One region of the Methylocystis sp. SB2 genome, then DNA from elsewhere that is predicted to be linked to it. Evidence: predicted binding sites of a transcription regulator. Region 1 holds the regulator's gene; the other holds the start of a gene.
The links. Region 1 encodes LexA, which represses DNA repair genes until DNA is damaged. Its sites were predicted from a motif close to TGTTCNNNNTGTGTTCNG; they were not measured.
Positions count from the first base shown of each region.

Region 2: the regulator LexA is predicted to act here: its motif matches at 4,136-4,153, upstream of ACPS74_RS06235 (YifB family Mg chelatase-like AAA ATPase).

Region 1 is NZ_CP187401.1:543,945-551,479, forward strand. Features, by position in the region: gene ACPS74_RS02760 (DUF3800 domain-containing protein) at 1-171, shown strand, start outside; gene ACPS74_RS02765 (dodecin) at 223-450, opposite strand; gene ACPS74_RS02770 (YcjX family protein) at 527-2,035, opposite strand; gene ACPS74_RS02775 (citrate synthase) at 2,195-3,481, opposite strand; gene gltX (glutamate--tRNA ligase) at 3,792-5,216, opposite strand; gene lexA (transcriptional repressor LexA) at 5,435-6,145, shown strand; gene ACPS74_RS02790 (ComEC/Rec2 family competence protein) at 6,258-7,535, opposite strand, start outside.
Region 2 is NZ_CP187401.1:1,246,423-1,253,957, forward strand. Features, by position in the region: gene ACPS74_RS06225 (pirin family protein) at 1-694, shown strand, start outside; gene ACPS74_RS06230 (ATP-binding protein) at 803-2,518, opposite strand; gene ACPS74_RS06235 (YifB family Mg chelatase-like AAA ATPase) at 2,528-4,066, opposite strand; gene ACPS74_RS06240 (GCG_CRPN prefix-to-repeats domain-containing protein) at 4,276-4,536, shown strand; gene ACPS74_RS06245 (hypothetical protein) at 4,601-5,173, opposite strand; gene ACPS74_RS06250 (beta strand repeat-containing protein) at 5,176-7,074, opposite strand; gene ACPS74_RS06255 (methyltransferase regulatory domain-containing protein) at 7,532-7,535, shown strand, end outside.

The DNA of each region.
Region 1 (7,535 bases):
CCCGAACAGAGGTCTAATCCATATCTTGCACATCTATTAAATCTAGATCACGATATTTTTGAACTTTGGGATGAAAACCGGTTACGCGATATTCATCGCATCATGTGCGCGATTGATAGGGGGAAAGTAAACATTTCCCCTTATGGCTCTTGGTATGCAGCAGCCGACTAACGGCGTCATTGAACGCCGGCCTTCTTAGCTGAAACCCTGTCGGCTTCCGCTTTATCCCATGCTCTCGTCTTCGCGGTCGAGCGTGAAGCCGACCTTCAGCACCACCTGATAATCGCTGACGGCGCCCTTATTGATGTTGCCGCGAATCTGCGCGACTTCGAACCATCGCAAGTTACGCAGCGTTTCGCCGGCGCGCTTGAGCGCCGCTGCCACGGCGTCCTCGACGCTGTCGGGCGAAGACCCGACGAGTTCGACGACCTTATAGACATGACCTTCCATATGAAGCTCCCTCAATTCAGATATCGAATGGCTTTGCCTTGCATAGGTAGCGCGGACTTCGCCGCCGACAGCGGCGTTACTTCAATCGGTCGCCGAAAAGAAACTCCATCGCGCGATCGAGCCTGATATGCGGCAACGGCAGCGGCTTCTGGTCGGCGCCCAGCACCGCGGCCGGCGGCCTGAATTTAAGAAAGCGGAAGTCGGCTTCTTCATCGGAAACGGCCAGCGCCTCGCCTTTAAACACATCGCGCGGATCCGCCGGCAACTCGCCGGGGAAAATGGCGCCTTCCGCCACGCCGTCGAAAGTCTCGTGGCCAATGCGCTCCCCAGCAACAGGCGTGCCGACAATAGCCGAAAGCTTATCGCCCTCATGCCGCACCATCGCTTCGCGGGTGGCGCGAACGGCGGCGAGCGCGATCACGTCGATCGAGGCGCCCACGCCTTCCGCGCGCTCTATGGCGCGGGCGGTCAGGTGACGCAGGATCGCTTCGAGCCGGTCATGGCTCGTGTGATGCAGATGGTCGGCCTTTGTGGCCGCGAAGAGAATGCGGTCGATCTTCGGGCGAAAGATCGTGGAGAACAGATTGGCGCGGCCGGTGCGAAAAGCCGTCAGCACGTCGGTCAGCGCCGTCTCCAGATCGCGCACCGCCTCAGGACCGGAATTGAGCGCCGCAAGCGCGTCGACGAGCACGATCTGCCGATCGAGCCGCGCGAAATGGTCCCGAAAGAACGGCCGTACGACTTGCGACTTGTAGGCCTCGTATCGTCGCTCCATTTCGCGCCCCAGGCTGCGATAGGGCAACTCCTCGCCCTCGGAGACGGGCAGCGGCGCGAAGGTCAGCGCCGGCGATCCTTCGAGATCGCCCGGCATCAGAAACCGACCCGGCGGCAGGCTCGAGAGCGCGAAACGCTCGGAGCGCGCCAGACGCAGATATTGGGTGAAGGTCTGCGCCAGCTTCTGCGCGGTTTCTTCGCTATAGCGCGCCTTGACGTCCGTATTCGCGGTCAGGCCCCGCCACTCGCTTGCGATCATCGCCCGCGCAGAGGCGCTCGAGGCGTCGAGCGTCTCGTGAGACCATTGCGCGTAGGATTTGCCAAGAAGCGGCAGGTCGAGCAGCCATTCGCCGGGATAATCGACGATGTCGATGTCGAGTCGCGTCGGCCCCTGGCCGAAGCCTTTGCGCAGCGACCAGCCCTTCGAGCGATATTCCAGCGTCACCCGCAGTTCGGAGATACGTCGCGTCGATTGCGGCCAATGCCGGTCTAGCCCGGTGAGCGCCGCAAGATGCTCCTCGTAAGCGAAGCGCGGGACGCTGTAATCGGGCTGCGGATCGAGATGCGCCGAGGTGATGCGACCTTCGGCGAGCGCGCGAAACACCGGGAGCTGAGTCTTGCTCTCGCCGCCCTTTTCCGGCCGCGCCGATATCGCCCGCGTCAAATGGTGCACGAGCGCGGTGATGAAGACCGTCTTGCCGGAGCGCGACAGGCCGGTGACGCCAAGCCGCAGGCGCCCGCCCGCGAGAAAGTCGGCGACGCTCTCGGTGGCGATGCGCGTTTCGAACAGCAGATCGGATAATTGCGACAAAGGCGCTCCGGGTCCGCCGACCTATAGCATCACGTCGCGTCCCATCAAGAGACGCCGGTGAGAACATGTCGCGCTGCAAACCAAGGTGAAGACTGGCCAGAGCGATTCCGCGCCGGATGGGAGTGGAGACGAGCGCCTACCGCGGCCCGGCGCGCATCATCACCGCTTCGACATCGGCACATAGTCCCGCTGCTTCTCGCCCGTATAGAGCTGACGCGGACGACCGATGCGCGAACCCTGATCCTCGATCATCTCCTTCCACTGGGCGATCCAGCCGACAGTGCGCGCGACCGCGAACAACACCGTGAACATCGCCGTCGGGAAATTCATCGCCTTGAGCGTGATGCCAGAATAGAAGTCGATGTTGGGATAGAGTTGTTTCTCGATGAAATAATCATCGTGCAGGGCGATGCGCTCGAGCTCCAGCGCGACGTCGAGCAGATCGTCCTTGACGCCGAGTTCGTTCAACACTTCGCGCGTGGTGCGCTGCATGATCTTGGCGCGCGGATCGTAGTTCTTATAGACGCGATGGCCAAAGCCCATGAGGCGAAACGGATCGTTCTTGTCCTTGGCGCGCGTGATGAACTGCGGAATGCGGTCCGGCGTGCCGATTTCCGCGAGCATTTTCAGCACCGCTTCATTGGCGCCGCCATGCGCCGGCCCCCAAAGCGAGGCGATGCCCGCCGCAATGCAGGCGAAAGGATTCGCCCCAGACGAGCCGGACAGTCGAACGGTCGAGGTCGATGCGTTCTGTTCGTGATCGGCGTGCAGGATGAAGATCCGGTCGAGCGCGCGCGACAGCACCGGATTGACTTTATATTCCTCGCAGGGGACGGCGAAGCACATGCGCAGGAAGTTCGACGTGTAGTCGAGGTCGTTCTTTGGATAAACGAACGGCTGGCCGACCGAATATTTATAGGCCATCGCCGCGAGCGTCGGGATCTTCGCGATCATGCGCGTCGACGCCACCATCCGCTGGGTGGGATCGGCGATGTTCGTCGAGTCGTGATAGAAGGCGGAGAGCGCGCCCACGGAGGCGACCATCACCGCCATCGGATGCGCGTCGCGGCGGAACCCCTGGAAGAATCGCGCCATCTGCTCATGCACCATTGTGTGGCGCGTGATCCGATAGTCGAAATTCGCCTTCTCGGCGGCGGACGGCAATTCTCCATAAAGCAGCAGGTAGCAGGTTTCGAGAAAGTCGCCATGTTCGGCAAGCTGTTCAATCGGATAGCCGCGATAAAGTAGAACGCCGGCTTCACCGTCGATAAAGGTGATCTTCGATTCGCATGACGCCGTCGCGGTGAATCCCGGATCGAAGGTGAACATGCCGGTTTCGGCGTAGAGATTGCGGATGTCCGCAACGGACGGCCCCAGCGTGCCATCCTTGATCGGCAAATCGACCGATCCGTCGCCGACTGTGAAGATAGCATTCTTCTCCGGCATACCCGCTCCCCTCTCAACCGCCCCCGCGCTCGCAACGAGCCGGATCGCGGCGCGACGCGCGCGAACGCTATGCATGAATTGCGTCACATTCGCGATGTCGTCGCTTTCACGCGCACGCCGATGCGTTGCATTCGGTTTGTTGTGCGGTGCAAAAAGCTATATCAACCGCAAGGGCTGTCAAGCGCGCGCCACGCGTTTCGCGCATGCCTCGCGAATAAGGGCGATGTGTTTCGCCGTGGCGCGGAAAACGGCGCGGCGCCGAAAATCGCGTCAGCGATTTTTACGCGCGCCAACGCCGCGGCGATGCGGGTTACGCCATAGCCGCCTGATCGGAAATTCGCGCAAGACTTTCCTCGCGCCCCAAAATTTCCAGCACGTCGAAAATGCCGGGCGAGGTCGCGCGGCCGGTGAGCGCGGCGCGCAAAGGCTGTGCGAGATCGCCCAGTTTGACGCCAAGCGCTGTCGCGAGATCGCGCACGACCGCTTCCGTCGTTGCGGCCGTCCAGTTCGGAAGCCCTGCAAGTTTCTCGACAAGCTGCGCAAGCCGCACGCGCGCTTCCGCCGAAAGCAGCTGCGCCGCCTTTGCGTCGAGCGACAGCGGACGCTGCGCGAAGAGAAAGCCCGCGCCGTCGAGAAGTTCGTTCAAAGTCTTCGCACGCGCCTTCAGGCCCGGCAAGGCGGCGCGCAACTGCCCACGCGTTCTGTCGTCGAGCGCCTGTGCGATGGCGCCGCCGCCTTCGAGATAGGGAAGCGTGGCGACGAGCAAATCCAACAGCTCGTCATCATCGCTATCGCGCAGATAATGGCCGTTCATATTTTCGAGCTTGGCGAAATCGAAGCGCGCCGGCGAACGGTGCACCTGCGCGAGATCAAACGACTCGACCATCTCCGGCGTCGTGAAGAACTCCTTGTCGCCCTGCGACCACCCCAATCGAACGAGGTAGTTGCGCAGCGCGGCCGGCAGATAGCCCATCCCGCGGTAGGCGTCGACGCCGAGCGCGCCATGGCGCTTCGAAAGCTTGGCGCCGTCCGGTCCGTGAATCAGCGGAATATGCGCGAAGGCCGGGATCGTCCACCCCATCGCCTGATAGATATGCGTCTGGCGCCCAGCATTGGTGAGATGATCGTCGCCGCGAATGATCTGCGTGACGCCCATGTCGTGATCGTCGACGACGACCGCGAGCATGTAGGTTGGCGCGCCGTCCGAGCGCAGCAGAATGAAGTCGTCAAGATCCTTGTTCTGAAAGACGACGCGTCCCTGCACGGCGTCATCGACGATCGTCTCGCCGTCCTGGGGCGCCTTGATGCGCACGACATAGGGCGCGCCGGCGGGCGCCTCGGCGGGATCGCGGTCGCGCCAGCGGCCGTCGTAGCGCCAAGGGCGCTTTTCCGCCTTAGCCTTCTCGCGCATCTCCTCGAGCTCCTGCGCCGTGGCGTAGCAGCGATAGGCGTGTCCCTGCGCCAGCAGCGCTTCGGCGACCTCGGCATGGCGCGCGGCCCGCGAGGACTGGTAGACGATGTCGCCATCCCATTCGAGGCCGAGCCACTGGAGGCCATCGATGATGGCGCCGATCGCCGCTTGCGTGGAGCGCTCGCGGTCGGTGTCTTCGATTCGCAGCATCATCCGCCCGCCGTGCTTCTTGGCGTAAAGCCAGTTGAACAGCGCCGTGCGCGCCCCGCCGATGTGCAGAAAGCCGGTGGGCGATGGAGCGAAGCGGGTGACGACCTGTGACATGAGCGCGGCGAATTCCTCGAATTGGGTCGGCCCGTCTAACACGGCGCACGCGAGGCGAACATAGTTCGTCACGATGATGGTTTAACCAAAGCGTGAACATATGGCTTGCGGAACGCAGTAAGAACCGATATCGTTCTGTTCATGATTTGTTTAGGTTATCGAGCCAGAAGCTGCGGCTCAGCCAAAATCAACGATTCGGCTTGCGGGGCGGTGCGGCGATGCTGACCAAAAAACAAAACGATCTGTTGCGCTTCATTCATGAACGTCTGAAGGAGTCGGGCGTGCCGCCGTCCTTCGACGAGATGAAGGACGCGCTCGACCTGCGGTCGAAATCGGGGATTCATCGGCTGATTCTCGCGCTCGAGGAACGCGGATTCATCCGCCGCCTGCCCAATCGCGCCCGCGCGCTCGAAGTTCTGCGTCTGCCTGAATCGGCCACGCCGCGCACCGCCGGCGGGCGCAACGGCAAGTTCTCGCCGTCCGTCATCGAGGGGAATCTCGGGCGCGTCCGGCCGCTCAGCGAACGTTTCGAGGACGAAGGCGACCATCAGGTCGCCATTCCGGTCATGGGGCGCATCGCCGCCGGCACGCCGATCTCCGCCATCCAGAATCGCAGCCACACCATCAGCCTGCCGCCCGACCTGCTCTCGAGCGGCGAGCACTTCGCGCTCGAAGTGCGCGGCGATTCGATGATCGAAGCGGGAATCCTCGACGGCGATACGGTCGTGATCCGCAAGCAGGACAGCGCCGACACCGGCGACATCGTCGTGGCGCTGATCGACGATGAGGAGGCGACGCTCAAACGTCTGCGCAAGCGCGGCGCCTCGATCGCGTTGGAGGCCGCCAATCCCGCCTATGAGACGCGGATCTTCGGCCCCGATCGCGTGCGCATTCAGGGCAGGCTCGTGAGCCTCCTGCGGAAATACTAACTTCTATGCGACGCCGTCATTGCGAGCGTAGCGACGCTATCCAGCGCTTTGACGCCGCCCCTGGATTGCTTCGTCGCGACGCTCCTCGCAATGACGCGTGAATTGCGCCGCCCTACTCCAGCGGCTCCATCGCGCGCGCATCTTCAGCGCTGCGCTCTTCATCGCTCAGCGGCGCCGTGAATCCTGACGTGCGGCGATTGCGGGGCGCCGGCGACCAGGGCCGATCCTCATCGATCGCGCGCGCCGTCGTCCATTCGACGCCCTCCGCCTTGAACCGCAAAGTCACTGCCCCGGTTTCCGATAGTCTGTGGCGATCGATCACGATCGGCGCCGCACAGCCCAATGGCGCGTAGAGAGGCGTCACGATGACGGCGGCGCGCGCGCAGTCTTCGAAGAAGCCGCCGCGCCCGGCGACGAGCGCGACAAAGCGGCCATTGACGGCCTTCGCCACGCAACCCGTGTCGTCGCAGGCGACGCCGCTCCTGGCGTCCGCGGACTGGCGCGCGTCTCCGTCCGCCCGCAACCATTGTTCCGCGGCGAAAGCGCTGGGCTTTTGCCCCAAGACGGCGAGCTGTCCGGACGGCAGGCGCAGCGCCGCCGATTCTCCCGTCGCCGGCACGGCGAGATCAAAAGGCGCGCCGCTCCTCGCGCCCATCAGTCCGATCAAGGCGAGAGGAATGGCGAGCGCGCGCCAGGCCCAAGTGCGCCAGAGCACGAGCGATAAGACCGCAAGCGAAAGGAAAAGGATCGCCCAGGGGGCAAAGGCTTTGACCGGCAGACTCGCGCCAGGGGCGCTCGCGATCAGCCCGGCGAGATAGGTCACGAGGTCGATGCCCAGCTTGAGATAGCGCCAGATGAAGCCGTCGAGGCCCAAGGGGTAAAGCGCGGCGCCGACGAGCGCGCAGGGAACGGCGAAGAATTCGATGATCGCCAGCGTCAGCGGATTGCCGATCAGCACATAGGGGCTGAGCTCATGAAAATCATTCGCCATGAAGGAAGCGGTCGCCGAGGTCGCACATAGCGTTGCGAAGATCGCCGCCCCGGGTCCATGCAGCAGGCGCTCGGCGACGCTTTCGCGAAGCGCGCCCAATCGCCCTCGCGGCGCGCGATCGTCGATGCGGCGCTTCGCGAGATATTCGCCGCGCCATTCGTACACGGCGATCAAGGCCGCCACCGCCGCGAAGGAGAGCTGAAAGCTCGCGCCGAGCAACGCCTCCGGCTCGACAGCGATGATGAAGAGCGCGGCAAGCGCCAGATTGCGCATCGACAGCGACGGCCGATCGAAGAGAACCGCCGCAAGCATGATGAGAGTCATCACGAGCGCGCGCTCGGTGCCGACGCGAGAGCCCGTGCCGATGTCGTAGAGAATGGCGCCGAGCATCGCGAGCGC
Region 2 (7,535 bases), 700 kb from region 1:
TCCGCATCGCGGCTTCGAAACGGTGACGATCGTCCTCGACGGCGAACTGGCGCATCGCGACTCAACCGGCGCCGGCGGACTGATCGGTCCCGGCGACGTGCAATGGATGCGCGCCGCTTCCGGCGTCGTTCACGAGGAGTTTCATTCCGAAAGCTTCGGCAAGTCGGGCGGACGGTTCGAGGTCGTGCAGCTTTGGGTCAATCTGCCGGCGCGCGATAAGATGAGCCCCCCGCGCTACCAGACTCTCCTCGACAAGGACATTCCGCGCGTCGATCTGCCCGGCGACGCCGGGCTTGTTCGCGTTATCGCCGGCGAATTCGACGGGCATCGCGGACCTGCGCAAACCGCGACGCCGATCGATCTTTGGGATGTGCGGATCGACGCGGGAAAGAGCGCTCGGTTCACGCTGCCGGAAGGACATACGGCGCTTGTCGCCATTCTCGAAGGAACGGTCGAAGTCAATGGCGAGAAGATCGCACGCGCGACGGATGTTGTCGTATTCGAGGAGGAAGGCGGCGACATCGCCTTTGAAGCCAACAATGACGTGAAGCTGATCGTCATGAGCGGCGAACCGATAGACGAGCCCGTGGCGCAACAAGGTCCGTTCGTGATGAATACGCAGGATGAATTGCGTCAGGCCTTCACCGATTATCAATCGGGACGGTTCGGCGTCATCGCGCCGCTGGGCGGCTAAAGCGCTTTCCGATCACATCGACTCATGTGGTCGATAGGAAATCGCTCAAACACAAATGTTGGAGCAGGTTCTCATCGAAAAAGTCTGTCAACCTTTTGGGAACCTGCTCTAAGAGGAAGCTCTGCTGCGACGCGGCGCCAATCTGAGCTCTTCGATCGTCGCCGCCAGCGAACTGAACTCCACCGGCTTGGTAAGAAAAGCGTCGACTCCGGCGGCGCGGGCGGCGCGCTCGTCCTCTTCGCGCGCGCTGGCCGTAAGCACCAATATGGGCGTGCGCGGCGCGCCTGCCCGCGCCTCGGCCTCACGAATGCGGAGGCTCGCCTCGCGTCCGTCGAAATCCGGCATGAAAAGATCCATGACGATCACGTCATAAGGCTCGCCCACGCCCTCGATCGCTTCGCGCGCCCGTGCGAGCGCGAGCGCGCCGCTTTCCGCGCGCGTCACCTTCGCGCCAAGCTTCGCGAGGTGACGCATGAGAATAAGCGCGTTGATATCATTGTCTTCGGCGACAAGGGCGTTCACCCCGGCGAGCGCCTGGGTCGCCGCGCCCTGCTCGGGCGCCGGCGCCTTGGCGCTCTCTGGCGACAGACGGGCGATCAGCGATGCGATCCGCACCGGCTTCACCAGCCAGCCGTCGAAGTCGCACAAGGCGTCCTCGCCGAAGGCGCGCCGTTCGATCGGCGAGAAGAGCAGAAACAGTCGTCCCGCCTGCGCGCCGCGAGCGACTTTCGCCAACTGCGCGGTCATTTGCGGGCCCAGCGCGCAATCGACGATGACGGCGTCGAAGGGCTTTTCGCGCGCGCCATGCAGCGCGCAGGGCGCGTTCTCCGCCGCGACGATCTCCGCTTCGGCTCCGGCGAAACGCAAGCTCTCCGCGAGATAGGGCGCTTCAAAGATGCTGTGCGCAACGATCAGCGTTTTAAGCCCGGAAAGCGGCGCCGGCGCGGGCTCTTCGCCGATTGGCGGGGCCGGCAGCGTGAAGGCGAAAACCGCGCCCATGTCCGTTGAATTAACGAGCGCCAGCGCGCCGCCCATCCTGGCGACGAGACGGCGAGAGATGGCGAGACCGAGCCCTGTGCCCGCCTGCGGGTGGTTCTCCGAAGGATCGGCCTGTTCGAATTCCTCGAAGATCGCCTCGCGCGCCGCCTCGGGCACGCCCGGCCCGGAGTCGTGCACCTCGAAGCGCAGCCGCGCGCCGTCGCGCGCGACGCGCACGCCCACGCCGCCCCGCTCGGTAAATTTCACCGCGTTGCCGATGAGATTGACGAGCACCTGCCGAAGTCGCGCCGAATCACCCACGATTTCGCGCGGCGTATCAGGCGAGATGACGCTGGCAAGCTCCAGCCCTTTCGCCATCGCGCGCGGCGCAAGCAATTCGACCACGCTTTCGACGAAGGGCGCGAGCGCAAAGGCTTCGTGGCGCAGCTCGAACTTGCCGGCTTCGATCTTGGAGAAATCCAGAATATCGTCGATCAGCTGCGAGAGCGAACGGCTCGAATCGCCGATCGCTTCGACATAGCTCGCCTGTTCGGCGGTGAGCTTGGTCATCGCGAGAAGTTGCGCCAGCCCCATGACGCCGTTGAGCGGCGTGCGAAATTCGTGGCTGACTGCCGCGAGAAAGCGCGACTTGGCGAGACTGGCGGCTTCCGCCCTGTCGCGAGCGGCGGCGGCGGCGCGCAGCTCCCAAATTTCGTCGCGCAACGATTCGAGTTCGGCCTCGACCTTTTTGCGGCCACGCCCGCGCAGGGCAATGTAAATAGACGCCGCCAGCAACAAAATGACGAGCTGCGCCGCGACCAAAATAACAATATGGTTTAAGGACATGCGCCCATATCAGGCCGCAAGGCGCCCGAACGCAAGCCCCGCGCGATAGGAAAGCGCTTCCGCGAGATGCGGTCGGCCGACGGACTCAGCGCCGTCGAGATCGGCGATGGTGCGCGCAAGCTTCAAGACCCTGTGAAACCCGCGCGCCGTGAGGCCGAAGCGCTCCGACGCGTCCCGAATCAGCGTCGTGCCCGCAGCGTCGAGACGCGCCGCGCGCTCGATCACCGCCGCCGGCGCGGCGGCGTTGGCGGCCACCCTTGGCAATGAGAGAGCGTCGTAACGGGCGCGCTGAATCTCCCGGGCGCGCGCGACGCGCGCCGCGACCTGCCGCGAACCCTCGCACGGCGGCGGCAACACGAGATCGGCGGCGGTCACCGCCGGCACCTCGATCTGCACATCGAAACGGTCGAGCAGCGGTCCCGAAAGCCGCGCCTGATATTGCGCGACGCAGCGTTCATTGGGCTGGCGCTTGCAGGCGTAGCCCGGATCCATCGCATGACCGCAACGGCAGGGATTCATCGCCGCGACAAGCTGAAAGCGCGCTGGGTAGACGGCGCGATGATTGGCGCGCGACACCGCCACCTCGCCGGTCTCGAGCGGCTGACGCAGGCTGTCCAGCACTTGCGGTTGAAACTCGGGCAATTCGTCGAGAAAAAGGATGCCGTTATGGGCAAGCGAAATCTCGCCAGGCTTTGCATGGGAGCCGCCGCCGACCAGCGCCGGCATCGAGGCGGAATGGTGGGGCGCGCGAAATGGCCGCCGGTCGGTCAGTTCGCCTCCCGCAATCTGCCCCGCCACCGAATGAACCATGGAGACTTCGAGCAATTCGCGCGGGGTCAACGGCGGCAGGATCGACGGCAGCCGCGCGGCGAGCATCGATTTTCCCGCGCCCGGAGGGCCGCTCATCAGAAGGTTGTGGCCGCCGGCGGCGGCGATTTCGAGCGCGCGCTTGGCGGTCTCCTGTCCCTTGATGTCGGAAAGGTCGGGCTGATCGGCGGCGAGCCTGCGCACCGCCGGCTCAGGCCGGGCCAGAACCTGCGCGCCCTTGATGTGATTGACGAGCTGGATGAGCGAGCGCGGGGCGATCACCTCCATATCGCTCGACGCCCAGGCAGCTTCCGGCCCGCATTCGCTCGGACAGATCAGTCCCAAGCCCCGGGCGTTGGCGGCCACCGCCGCCGGCAGGACGCCCGCCGTCGGCGTCAGCGTTCCGTCGAGCGCGAGTTCGCCAAGCACGACGAATCCTTCGAGCGCGTCGGAGGGAATGGCTCCAATCGCCGCCATGACCCCAAGCGCGATCGGCACGTCATAGTGGCTTCCCTCTTTGGGCATGTCGGCGGGGGCGAGATTGACGGTGATTCTTTTCGCCGGCAGCGCCAGGCCGGAAGCGATCAGCGCCGCGCGCACCCGCTCGCGCGACTCGGCGACGGCCTTATCAGCGAGGCCGACGACGTTGAAGACGACCGCGCCGCTGGAAATCTGCACTTGAACGTCGACGGGACGGGCCTCGACGCCTTCGAACGCGACCGTCGCCACCCTCACCGCCATCGCGCGCTCCCGAGAAATTCTTTTGCGCAAATTATCGTCGACAGCTTAACTGCCGCGCGAACTCAGCGCAAGAACATTATATGAACATAGCCGCGCCAGCACTAACCTAAAACGCAGATTGAAATTGCCAAGTTTCTGTTCGCGCGATGATATTCTGAGGGCGCGGCGCGCCAGCCGCGCGTTAATCTGGTCTAAGGAGGAGATTGGAGATGAAATTGAGGACGGGTCTCGCGCTCGTTTTCGCGGCCGCTGTGGCTGCGCCGGCCCACGCCACCATGCCGCTCGCGCCAAGTGAGACGGCGGGCGCGCCGATCGTGCAGGTTTATGGCGGTTGCGGGCCCTACGGCCATCGCGGTCCCTATGGCGGCTGCCGCTGGGGCGGACAGTGGGGAGGATACGGCGTCGGTCGCGCCTGCCCGCCTGGCTTCCATCTCGGCCCCTACGGCCGCCGCTGCTGGCCAAATTATTAAGTTCAGTGAAAAGCCGGGGCGGCGAACCGTCCCGGCGCCTCGGCGGCGTCTTTACCGAACGACGTCAGGGCTTTTGCCCAGAGGGGCGAAGTCCTGTCCCGCCTTTTGGCTGTTCCGCGGCCGGGGGTGGCGCGTCGCTCGGCGCCGTAGGACCTGATGACCCCAGCGAAACCGAGAGGCCGAACAGCTTCCATTGGCCCTGGACCGGCGCATAGAGCAGCTCGAAACGAATCTGCGTCGGCACGGAGGGGAAAAACCCAGACATGTGCATCATTCCGCTCTCTATTTGCGGCAGGAGGCTGAGCTGCGGCTCGAGCACGGCCACGCCAGAGAGATCGAGATTGTCCTTTCTCTGAGAGGCAAAGATCTCGGCGAGGCGCGCCGCCGTATTGCCTTGGAACGCCGGCGCGCCTAGATCGCGCAGAACCGTATAGTTGCCGGTTTTGTTGGCCTGATCGAGCGCAAGCAGAGTCGATCGGATCAAAATCAGAACGCCATTCTTGTCGATATCGGCGGGCTTGGGCGCCTGTGCAGGCCTGGCTGGGCTCGGCTTAGGCGATTGCGCCGAAGCCATCGTCGGAAAAAAACTCGCGGCCACAAGGGCCGCGAGCATTATGTGCTTGATCTTCACGATCATGATCACCAGGCCAGGGTCACGCCCGCACGCCCGGCGACGCCGCCGTATTTGAGGCCCGCGCCGATGCCGGCATTGACCACCATCCAATCGTTCACGCGCAGCTGCGCCTGAGCGGCAAGGCCGTACTGACCACGGAAGGTGCCGAAGTTGCCGGTGACCGAGAACCATTTGTGGTCCGGCAGGTAGCTGGCGCCGCCGAGCGCGACGGCGACAGCCGTGCCCTCGTAACCGCGTTGCACCCCTCTGCCAAGGCTGTACACGCTCTGCGACAGCCCCAGGACGCCGGCCTGGAGACCGGCGATATCGTTCGGCCCGAACTGGGAGGTCGCGAGATGACCCTGGGCGTCCGTGGTGGTGAACTTGGTCACGCCAACCTGCGAGGCCAGGCTCGCGGCAGACGTGATGCCAGGCGCTTGGTAGGTATTGGCCGCCGTGCCCAGCATGATCTGGTTGTTGGCGGTGTTGGTCGCGCCAGCGCCCAAAGCCGTCGAGCCGTTGAAGCCGTTGGCGCTGGAGTTGGCGCCGATGGCGGTCGAGCCCACGGTTCCGTTGGTGTTGGCGTTCAAGCCAATCGACGTCGAACCAACGCTGCCGGTCGAGGTTGCGCCCGATCCAAGAGCCGAGGAACCCAGGCTAGCATTAGCGTTAGCGCCCGAGCCGAAGGCCGACGAACCAGCGCTGGCGACGGCTGTCGCGCCCGTGCCGAAGGCCGAGGAGCCAGCGCTCAGGCTGGCGTCGGCGTCCGTGCCAACCGCCGATGAAGTGTTGGCGAGATTGGCTTTAGCGTTGGTGCCGAGAGCCGTCGAACGAATGCTCGGCGCCAACTTTGTGCCCGCCTGGGCGCCAGCGCCGATCGCGACAGAGCCAAGCGACACAGCGCCGGTGCCGATAGCGATCGCGTTAGCGCCCGGTCCAGCCGTCGCGCCATTGCCGAGGGCAATGCCGCTCGCTCCGGTGGCGGAGCTTCCGACGCCGCCCGCGAATGAATTCGCGCCAGTCGCGCTGTTGAACGCGCCAACCGCCGTGCCGTTCGCGCCCGTGACATTGTTGGTCGTGCCGAACGCTTGAGCGGTGGTGCCTGTCACGTTGTTGTTATTGCCCACGGCGGTCGAGAAGGCGCCCGTCACATTGGTGTTGGAGCCGACGCCGAGCGACTCAGTATTGGTCGCCTTGACGTTATCGCCGATCGCGGTCGAGAAAGCGCCGCTCGCCGTGGCGCCGCCAGCGTCAGCGCCGATCGCGATAGCGTTATTTCCAGTGGCCGCCGCCGCATTGCCGACCGCGGTCGAAGCGTTTCCAGTCGCCTGTGTGCCAGCGCCGACGGCCGTGGCGTTCGCCTTGTTCGCAATTGCGCCATTGCCGAGCGCCGTGGCCCCAGCGGCGACAGCTTGCGCGCCGGCGCCGACCGCAGTCGTCTTATCGCCAACCGCCTGAGTCGCACCCAGAGTCGGGTCATCCCCGCCGAAGGCCGCCGCACCGGCGCCGTTGGCGACGACGTCGTTGCCGACCGCCGTGGCGCCGCCGCCTGTCGCATTAGCGAAAGAGCCGACCGCCGTAGCCGCGTCGGGGCCCTTACCATTGGCGACTGACTGATTGCCATACGCCGTATCGCCGTCAGTGCTGCCAGGTCCCGCCTTGGCGTTCAGGCCGCAAGCGGTGTTGTTGGTCTTTCCGGAATCCGTCGCGCCGCTGAGGATCGGGTTGACGCTCAAGCAGATCAACGCGTTCGCCGGAGAGGAAGCCAGAAGGATGGCGCCGGTCGCCGTGGCGGCGCCGACCACCACGGGGGACTGCGCAAAGGGCAGAGCCGCGGAGAGCGCAGACACGCTGCCCATCAGAGCGCGGCGCAAGTTGATGGAACCATTTTTGGGCTTGATGAGTTTCTGAGACAGTTTGGTCATAGGTCAGTTCCCATTCCTTGGACTGCGAAGAGCACCGAACCGCGAATTTGCCGAGCCGCGGAGAAGTGGTCCCGATGAATAAAATTTAATCGGGCATGCACAGTCAACGACGAAGGCCCTGTTTGACGCGCGCTTTGGCCACATTTCGGGCAGCTGTGATAAATTGGAGACAGTGCGGGAGGCGCGCAGAAAAGCGCAACGAACTCGCAAGCTAATCGCAAATCCTTGAAGTAAACGGCTGAACCCGCCGCACCATGGATGTGGAGTCGTAGAACTACGTAGGTCGGCTCCTGACGCGCGGCTTGCCTTCTTCGAATATCGTTAACGAGCGACTCTCGCGTTTGAAGACGGTTAACAACCGATTCTCGACCGACGAGCGCGACGCGAATCTCGCGACATTGCAAATTCGCCGGGCCAAGTGGAGAATGAATCTCCTTTGGGCTCCGGAAACTTGCTTATGA